4 regions of the Sphingobium sp. HDIP04 genome follow, and region 1 is predicted to be linked to each of the others. Evidence: riboswitches for the same ligand, from Rfam matches in the RefSeq annotation. Region 1 holds a riboswitch; each other region holds the start of a gene.

Evidence for each region. A riboswitch is a leader RNA that binds a small molecule or an ion and turns the genes downstream of it on or off. The one in region 1 is predicted to bind cobalamin.
Region 2: another riboswitch for cobalamin. It lies ahead of L286_RS37335 (precorrin-3B synthase); the one in region 1 lies ahead of L286_RS37010 (TonB-dependent receptor plug domain-containing protein).
Region 3: another riboswitch for cobalamin. It lies ahead of L286_RS37310 (HoxN/HupN/NixA family nickel/cobalt transporter); the one in region 1 lies ahead of L286_RS37010 (TonB-dependent receptor plug domain-containing protein).
Region 4: another riboswitch for cobalamin. It lies ahead of L286_RS37465 (DUF1636 domain-containing protein); the one in region 1 lies ahead of L286_RS37010 (TonB-dependent receptor plug domain-containing protein).

Annotation. Positions count from the first base shown of each region.
Region 1 covers NZ_ATDO01000089.1:2,970-5,163, forward strand. The annotation lists gene L286_RS37010 (TonB-dependent receptor plug domain-containing protein) at 1-1,260, opposite strand, end outside; cobalamin riboswitch at 1,433-1,646, opposite strand; gene mobA (molybdenum cofactor guanylyltransferase) at 1,726-2,194, shown strand, end outside.
Region 2 covers NZ_ATDO01000094.1:18,591-20,784, reverse strand. The annotation lists gene L286_RS37340 (precorrin-8X methylmutase) at 1-9, opposite strand, end outside; gene L286_RS37335 (precorrin-3B synthase) at 9-1,073, opposite strand; cobalamin riboswitch at 1,246-1,463, opposite strand; gene bluB (5,6-dimethylbenzimidazole synthase) at 1,551-2,180, opposite strand; gene cobO (cob(I)yrinic acid a,c-diamide adenosyltransferase) at 2,177-2,194, opposite strand, start outside.
Region 3 covers NZ_ATDO01000094.1:11,004-13,197, forward strand. The annotation lists gene L286_RS37305 (hypothetical protein) at 302-544, shown strand; cobalamin riboswitch at 702-928, shown strand; gene L286_RS37310 (HoxN/HupN/NixA family nickel/cobalt transporter) at 1,081-2,154, shown strand; gene cobW (cobalamin biosynthesis protein CobW) at 2,151-2,194, shown strand, end outside.
Region 4 covers NZ_ATDO01000095.1:548-2,741, reverse strand. The annotation lists gene L286_RS37475 (acetyl-CoA C-acyltransferase) at 1-233, opposite strand, end outside; gene L286_RS37470 (MgtC/SapB family protein) at 384-1,016, opposite strand; cobalamin riboswitch at 1,009-1,199, shown strand; gene L286_RS37465 (DUF1636 domain-containing protein) at 1,394-1,801, shown strand; partial or broken gene cobT (nicotinate-nucleotide--dimethylbenzimidazole phosphoribosyltransferase) at 1,798-2,194, shown strand, end outside.

The DNA of each region.
Region 1 (2,194 bases):
CAGGCCCGCATTGCCGACGTCAGTGCCGTAAAGCTGATAAAGGGACGGGGCCTTGAACCCTTCGCCATAGCTCATGCGGATATTGGTCGCGCCGTTGTTGGGCGTGTAGTTGGCATTGGCGCCGAAGGTAGTCGCGCCGCCGAACTGGCTGTGATCGTCACGCCGCGCACCGCCGGTCAACGACAGACCCGCAAAGGGCTTCAAGATCGCCAGCGCATAGACGCTGTCGACATCGGCCTTGTGGCTTTCCACCGAGCCGAAGCCGGAGAAGTCATAGTCGGGCCGTTCATGTTCATAGCCGAAGACCAGCTTCGCCTGATCGACCGGCTGATAGACGCCCTCATATTCGAAGCGCAGATTGGTGCCCGAATAGCCATAGGGGCCGAATGCGGATGTATAGTCGCGGTCCATGCGGAACCAGGTCACGGCCGCCCGGTTGGTGAGCCTGCCGTCGAACAGCGACAGGTTCAGCCCGGCATAGCCGACATATTGATCGGATTTGGAGGTGTCCGCCGTGCTGTCCAACACGCCGTTGTCGGTATCCAGATCGGCATGGATATAATAGCCGCGCAGGTCGAGGCTGAGGGTATCGGTGAAGGCCAGCTTCAGCTTGGCGTTGGCGGCGATATTCTCATAGCCGTCCTTTTCCGTGCCATTGGCGGCGGAGGAAATGCCGTCGGTGTTGAAATAGGCGATGCCGACGCCGCCCGATGCGATGCCGCTGCCGCCCGAAACATCCGCCTTGGCGTTCAGCGTGTCGCTATAGCCGTAATCGACCGATGCATTGCCCGCGAAACCGGCGGCAGGCGTGCCGGTCATGACGTTGACGACGCCGCCGACCGCCTGGCTGCCATAGGCGATGGAGTTGGACCCCCGCAAAATTTCGATCCGCCGGATATTGCCGGTCAGCAGATTGCCGAAATCGTACATGTCGCCGATGCCGCTGGTGTCGTTGACCTTGACCCCGTCGATCAGCACCAGCGTCTGCGTCGTTTCCGCGCCGCGCAGCGAAACGCCGGTCACGCCGCCCAGGCTGCCGCTGCGATTGAAGCGCACGCCCGGCGTGGTGGCCAGCAGGTCTACGACGCTGACGCTCTGGCGCGTGCGGATGGTGTCGGCGTCGATGACGGTGACGGCCTGGCCGACCTCGTCGCGGGGCTGCTCGATGCCCAGCGCGGTGACGATGATCTCGTCATCATCGGCGGCGAAGGCGGGCGCGGCCGCAAGCAAAGCGGCAAGAGAGAGGGTGGCTTTCAACATTATATCTGTTTCCCTGAGCGTCGCTGCGACTTCATGGCTCAGGGCATCCGCTCATCGCGGTCGGCGCAGGGGGAAGTCGACGCCAGTGCCCTCCCCCGCACCGATGCGGCCCTGCGCCGCTTCGTCGCTCAGACGGAAAACACCGTGCCATGGCCAACCCCTGGGCCAGGGCAAGAGCGACCATGCGCCGGCAGGTCTCCTGGCTCGCGGGTCAACGCAGCGATGCACGCCTTCCCGGACTTGCGTCCAGTGGCCGGTCCATGGACCGAAGTGCATCGCGCTCACCGCTTACAGTTGCAGGGACAGCCGCGGAATAGGACGGTTTCCCGCCCGCACCGCATTCCCGTTTTCAGCCCTTTGGGGGCACCGGCGCGATCTTCTTTGCGCGCGAGGGTTTGTCCCCGCCCGCGCCGCGCGCCATAAGGGAAAGCGAGGACAATGCCAAGCGGCATGAGGAGGGACGGAATGCGATTGCTGGGCGCGGTTCTGGCCGGGGGACGATCCAGCCGCTTCGGCAGCGACAAGGCCTTGGCGATGCTCGATGGGCGGACATTGCTGGATCATGCGGCGGGGGCGCTGGGCGCGCATGTCGAGACGGTCGTGATTTGCGGACGGCGGGTTCCGGGAATGATCGGACTGGCGGACCGGCCGGCGGCGGACATGGGGCCGTTAGGGGGGCTGAACGCCGCGCTGCATCATGCGGCGGCGCAGGGTTATGACGCGGTGCTGACGACGGGGTGCGACGTTCCGGTCTATCCGGACGGGTTGGCGCAGGCCTTGATCGGGGACGGCGCGGCGATCCTGAAGGGGCAGCAACTGGCGGGATTCTGGCCCGCTTCATTGGCGGGAGAGCTGGATGCGCATCTGGCCGAGGAGAATAGCCGGTCGATTTACGGCTGGCTGGAGCGGGCCGGGGCGCGGATCGTGGAGCGGC
Region 2 (2,194 bases), on a different contig from region 1:
ATGGGGCATCAGGGCCTTCCGAAAAGGGCGAGGATTTGTCGGGCGGTGAGGCCGGTCTTTTCCGGCGGCGATCCGGCGCGGGCGTTGCGCGACAGGTCGAAGCGGCCCTGCCGGCCGGTAAGGACCAGCTTGGCGGTTCCCTGGCGGGCGCAGCCCTTGGCGCAGCCCGAAACATGCAGCGACCCTTCGACAAGGGGCGCGAGCCGGGAAGCGAGGCCGCGGGTCTCGACGCTTGCCTGCGGGCATGCGGGCGCGCCGGGGCAGGCATCGACGCGCAGCAGGCCGTCCGGGGGGGCGTGACCGGCGCGTTGCGCGCCGCCTTCCAGGATCAGGCCGCGCCATGGCGTCAGGCGCAGGGCGGCGACGTTCCGTTTTCGCGTCAGCGCGATGAGGCCGTCGGCGTCAATCTGGCCGAAGGGGACGGCGTGGAACGGCCCGGATGCGCTGGCCAGCACGTGGGAAAGTGCGCGGGAAGGCGCGGGCGCCATTTCAGCGGCCATCGGCAGCGGCGCGCCATGCCTGGCTGCGCGGCCCGATGCCGCGCCGCCCGTGGCAAGGAACCAGCGGGCAAGCGCGATCAGGTCGCTCGCCGCCGTTTCGACGCTGGTGGGCGAGCCCATGGGGCGTCCCTCCACCCGCAACAGCAGCGCGCCCGCCTGGCTTCGTTCGAAGCGAAAGTCAGCGGGAACCCCCGCGAGGCAGGGGGCAGGCCCCGCGTCGATGGCGATCCCGATCTTGGAGGGAAGCTGGGGCAGGTCGTCGAGATGGGCGATCAGGCGGAGCGCGATGCTTTCGCTGTCGTCGCCGGGCGTTGAATCCGGCGCGAGCAGGAAATTGCGACGCGCTTCGCGGGCCGGATCGGCATCGGCGAGGCCAAGGGCGACGAGCTGCCGGAGCAGCGGGCCGTGGCTTTGCTCCGTCACGCCGCGAAGCTGAAGCGCGGCCCGGTTGGTGAGGTCGATCAGGCCGTTGCCGTGAAGGCGGGCGGCTTCGGCAAGGGCGAAGGCCTGCGGGAGGGCGAGGCGGCCCTGCGGGGGACGGACCCGCACCAGCAGCCCGTCGCCCGCCATCATCGGGCGCCATGCCGTCGGACACCAGCCGCGAATGGCGGCGGACGATGCGCTGTGCGCGTCTGGCAACGGACTTCACCTCCCACATCGCAACGACGACCGGAGGATGCTTCCCCCAGCCGCATTCGTCGCCCGTGCGGAGAACCGAGCCGTGACCATCCCCTGGACCATGGCTAGAGCGACCCTTGCGTTCGGCAGGTCTCCTGGCTTGCGGGTCACAGCTTCGGCAGGGGCCTTCCCGGATCGCTCCAGTGGCTGGCCGCCCGCTCGGGAGGCCGTCCTTGCCTTGCTCGCCGCTCACAGTTGCAGGGACAGCCGCGGATTAGGGAGCATCCTCCCGCACCGCGTTCCCATTTAAGCCCCTTGCGGGGCACCGACGCGATCGATGGAGCGGGCATGGCCCGTTCCAAGGCTGCTCATAGGCGGAGAGGAAGGGAAAGGGAAGAGGCCTTCAATCCCCCGCATGCGGGAGGGGAATTGTCAGCGAGTCACTATCGTCGAATGCCAGTCCGTCCGATGTTCCCAGCCGCGCCTTTCCAGTTCCGGCGTCGCCTCCTCGCTGACTGGATAGCCCAGGCACAGCAGGCCAAGGCATCGCCAGTTTTCCGGAATGGCGAGCATCGCGTCCACCGTCGCACGGTCCAGTATCGACACCCACCCCATGCCGATGCCGCGAGTCCGGGCGGCGAGCCAGAGCGTGTGGATCGCCATCACGCAGCTATAGCGGCGCGCCTCCGGCATGGTGATCGCGCCCAGCCTGTGGCCGGTTTCCGTGCCTTCGTCGCAATAGACGGCGAACAGCACCGGCGCTTCGCGCAGGCCGTGCAATTTCAGGCTGCGGTAGAGCCTGTCCTCCTCCCCTTCGTACATCTTGCCCGCCTTGGCGACCTGGGCGTCGACATGGACGGCAAGACGCTCGCGCAGGGCGGGCGTTTCGACGCGGACGAAACGCCAGGGCTGCGACAGCCCGACCGACGGCGCGCTGTGAGCGAGGGCGAGGAGCCGTTCGACCTCGCTCTCCTCCAGCGGATCGGTCAGGAAATGGCGCACGTCGCGGCGCAGGTGGACCAGTTCCTCGAAGGCGGCGATGTCGAAGGCGGTGCGTGTCAGAATTCGATTCCCGG
Region 3 (2,194 bases), on a different contig from region 1:
ATCCCGCAGGCCCGCGAACCAACTTCCCCAAAACGCTCAAGCCCTATCCCCCAAACCCTGCCGGATATGTCCGTGCAAAGCCCCCTTTTGCATGATCGGGCCGTCATAACGCCCCCCGACGCCGCGCCGCAAGGCGAAACGCGCCGGGCAGGGGCATGTTCGCCCGCCTCCTGTCCAGGAGCAAACCAGAAAAGTGACAGTTGGGCCCTTGTTTTTGGGCGATACAGGCGGCCGATCCGCCGCTATGGTCGCCAGTGATCAAGCGAGTTGCAGCGCCGATCATAGAAGAATGGAAGACGTCATGCTGAACATGCCCTGGGACCAGCCCGCCACCATGATCGACCTGGACGGCAAGGCGCCGATCATCGGCACGATCCGCGATTGCGCCCAGCATTTCGCGATCTTCAAGCCCCATGCGAAGGAACAGGCGCGCATCCTGTTGACCCAGCCGGTCCATCGCGAAGGTCGCAAGACGCGAACCTGGGTGCTGGAGCCGTGGGAGATCGAAAAGCTGGTCGAACGGCTGAGGGCGGAGGTGCATTGAAATAGGATCGTCGTCCCCGGCGCTGCGAGTCCTGCGCCTCCAGCGCCTCGCCGGGAGCGGCGCGTTGGCCCTGCCCGACGGAAGAAGTCGTCATTGCTCCTCTTCCCATTTGCTCGCCCAGCCTCTATGCACGCCCATGAAGGCCGGTTTCGGCTGGCCTTCATGATCGCGCCGGTGCCCCTTCAGGGGGCTTAATAGGGAATGCGGTGATGAATCCGCGGCTGTCCCTGCAACTGTAAGCGGCGAGCGAGACGCATAGCGATCCTCCGCACATGCGGCAGGATCAGCCACTGGGCCGGACGCTAAGTCATGCGAGGCCTGGGAAGGCCATGCGCCAAGCCGTGACCCGCGAGCCAGGAAACCTGCCTGCGTCTGGTCGCTCTTGCCATGGTCCAGGGGATGGCCGCGGCACGGTCCTCCGTCTGAGCGACGCTTCACGCAGCGGGAGCTGCTGTCCGCATGCCGGGCGCAAGAGCGTCCGTCCGGCATGCAGGCGGCTTCCGTCCGGTTCGCAGACGCCGACGGGGATCGTCCCTATGACCATATCGTCCCATGCGCCGTCCGGCCGCCTGCGCCGCCGCGCCGCCGGCATGTTCGCCGGGCTCCTCGCCGCCAATCTGGCCGCCTGGATCGCGGCCTTCGCCATTTTCGCCGGCGACCCCGTCATGCTGGGCACGGCGCTGCTGGCCTGGAGCCTGGGCCTTCGCCATGCCGTCGACGCCGATCACATCGCCGCCATCGACAATGCGACCCGCAAGCTGATGCAGGATGGCCAGCGGCCCCTTGCCGTCGGCTTCTGGTTCGCCATCGGCCATAGCGGCATCGTCCTGATCGCCGCTGTCCTCATCGCCTTCGCCGCCAATGCGCTGAGCCGGGTGGAGGCCGCTGGAGCCATTGGCGGCACCATTGCGACGATCGTGTCGGCAACCTTCCTCTTCGCCATCGCGGCGATGAACCTGATCATCCTGCGATCAGTGCTCAAGACCTTCAACCATGTTCGAAGGGGCGGCGCCTATGTCGATGAAGACATGGACATGCTGCTCGGCAGCCGGGGTCTTCTGTCGCGCCTCTTCCGGCCGCTTTTCCGGCTGGTGACGCGAAGCTGGCACATGGCGCCGCTCGGCTTTCTCTTCGGCCTGGGCTTCGACACCGCGACGGAGGTCGCCATTCTGGGCCTGTCCGCCGGCCAGGCGGCCAGCGGCCTTTCCATCGCGACCGTCCTCATCTTCCCCCTGCTCTTTGCGGCGGGCATGGCGTTGATCGACACGGCGGACGGCGCGCTGATGATGGGCGCCTATCGATGGGCGTTCGTGAAGCCGATCCGCAAGCTCTACTACAACATCACCATCACGCTGGCGTCGGCGCTGGTCGCGCTGCTCATCGGCGGGATCGAGGCGGCGGCGCTGCTGGGCGACAGGCTCGGCCTCCGCGGCGGCGCATGGACCCTGGCCGCCGACCTTGGCGATCATTTCAACAGCCTGGGCTTCGTCATCATCGGCCTGTTCGCCGCCTGCTGGCTGCTGAGCTGGGCCATCTACCGCTGGAGAGGTTTCGACGAGATCGAGGTCGCCTCCATCGCCGGCCACCAAGCACAGGGAAATCCCGCGTGAAGAAGATCCCCGCCACCGTCATCACCGGCTTTCTGGGCGC
Region 4 (2,194 bases), on a different contig from region 1:
TGAGGCAGGCCCGCGCCCAGCGCCGCCTGCCGCGCTGGCGCCTGGCCAAGCGCGGCGGGCAGGACGCAGCCCATATAGATGCGGTCTATGGCTTCCGGCGCGGCGCCGGAGCGTTCGACCGCCGCCTTGACCGCCACGGCGCCCAGTTCCGGGGCGGAGACGCTGGCCAGTGCGCCCTGAAAACCGCCCATGGGCGTCCGGGCATAGCCCGCGATGATGATGTCCTTGTTCATTTTTCTTTCCTCAGGCGCCTGGGCAGATTCCGGACGGGGCGAAGCGCGGCGTCGCAGGCGAATCGCAACCCTGATTTTCCATTCGCATCGGTTCGCTCTTTTCCTATACCGCCGGGCGCGCAGCCGGGGAAGGCGGCGCGGATTTGCCGTTCAACCCTCGCGATCCGGGACCACGGAACCGCGCCGGTTGGGCATGGCGTCGCCCTCCAGCCTGTCCGCCTTGCGGCTTCGCCGGGCGATGCGCTTTTCGACCAGGAGGAGCAAGGAAAGCAGCATCAGCGCGATCAGCGATCCGACGAGCACGAGCACATATTGGCCCGCCCCGGCCGTGATGCCGACGGCCGCAGCCATCCACAGGCTGGCGGCCGTGGTCATGTTGCGCACATCCCCGCCGCGCACGAAGATAAGGCCGCCCGCAATGAAGCCGATCGCCTGCGCAAGTCCCTGAACCACGCGGATCGGATCCCCGTCCGGGTGCACTTCCACCAATTCGAGCGCCGACAGCGTCAGCATGGCCGAACTCAGCGACACCAGGCCATGGGTGCGCAGGCCCGCATCATGGCCGTTGCGTTCCCGCTCGAAGCCCAGGGCAAGGCCGAGCAGCGTCGCAAGGACAAGGCGGACGAGCGTGGTGCCGAAATCGTTGGCCAACATGGCCATGAAACCCGCGAAGGGCGGCTGCCGTTCCCTCCAGGACGGACGGCAGCGGAAGCCGAGGCCCGACCGCGTCGCCACCCTCCCATTTCCGGCCTTGCGATTGATCGAAGCCGGCTTTATCAGCACTGGCGCGACAGGTTCCCTGCAAGGGGATGAAAAGGGAAGTCGGGTGAAATGCCCGCGCTGCCCCTGCAACTGTAAGCGGCGAGCCTTCCGGCCATCGCGCCATTGAACCGACAGGGTTTCGAGAAGGCGGCCGGACAGCATCGACCCGCGAGCCAGGAGACCTGCCTGACGCCGTCGTTCTTCGACCGGACAGGGTGTGCCGGGCGAACGGGGGTCTCCTCGCCGAGCGACAGCCATCGCCTTGCCGGTGCGACCGCGCGGGGGGGAGTCCTGTCGCCTGCCCTGGTGCCGGCCTGTCCTCCCTTGCCCGGTTCCCGATGGGGCGCATGCCGCCGGGCTGGAGGATGTGGAATGACTGATTTGCGGGGCCATTGCTGATGCTGCGGGCTGTCGGGCCTGGGGCGTCGGTGGTCGTCTGTTCGACCTGCCGTCTTTCGGCGGAGCAGCGGGCGGATGCGGCAGGGCGGCGAGGCGGCGCCCTGCTGGTCGAGGCGCTTCACAGGGTTCGCGACGGCGATCCCGCCTATGCGGCTGTCGCGGTGCAGGACATGCCCTGCCTCTTCGCCTGCGATCGCCATTGCGCGGTGCATGTGCGCGGGACCGGAAAGGTCGGCTATGTGCTGGGCGACTTCACCCCCGATGAGGAAGCCGCGCGGGCGATACTGGACTATGCGGCGCGCCACGCCGAAAGCGAGGAGGGCGTGGTGCGCTATGCCGACTGGCCGCAGGGGGTGAAGGGGCATTTCATCGTCCGCACGCCGCCCGACGGCTTCGTCTGTTCATGATCCGCTTCGTCGACCGGGCCGCCTTTGCCGCCGCTCTGGCGGAGCTTCCCGCCCTGGACGCAGGCGCTGCCGCAGCGGCGGCGGAGCGGCAGCGGGTGCTGACGAAGCCCGCCGGTTCGCTGGGGCGGCTGGAGGAGATCGCCCTGTTCATGGCGGGCTGGCAGCGGCGGGAACGGCCCCGGGCGGAGCGCATCCGCGCCGCTATCTTCGCGGGGAATCATGGCGTCGCGGCGCGGGGCGTCAGCGCCTTCCCGGCAGAGGTCACGGCGCAGATGGTGGCCAATTTCCGTCATGGCGGCGCGGCGATCAACGCGCTGGCCCAGGCCTGCGGCGCGGAACTGGCCGTCGTCGCGCTCGATCTGGAACGGCCGACCGGCGACATCTGCGCGGAGG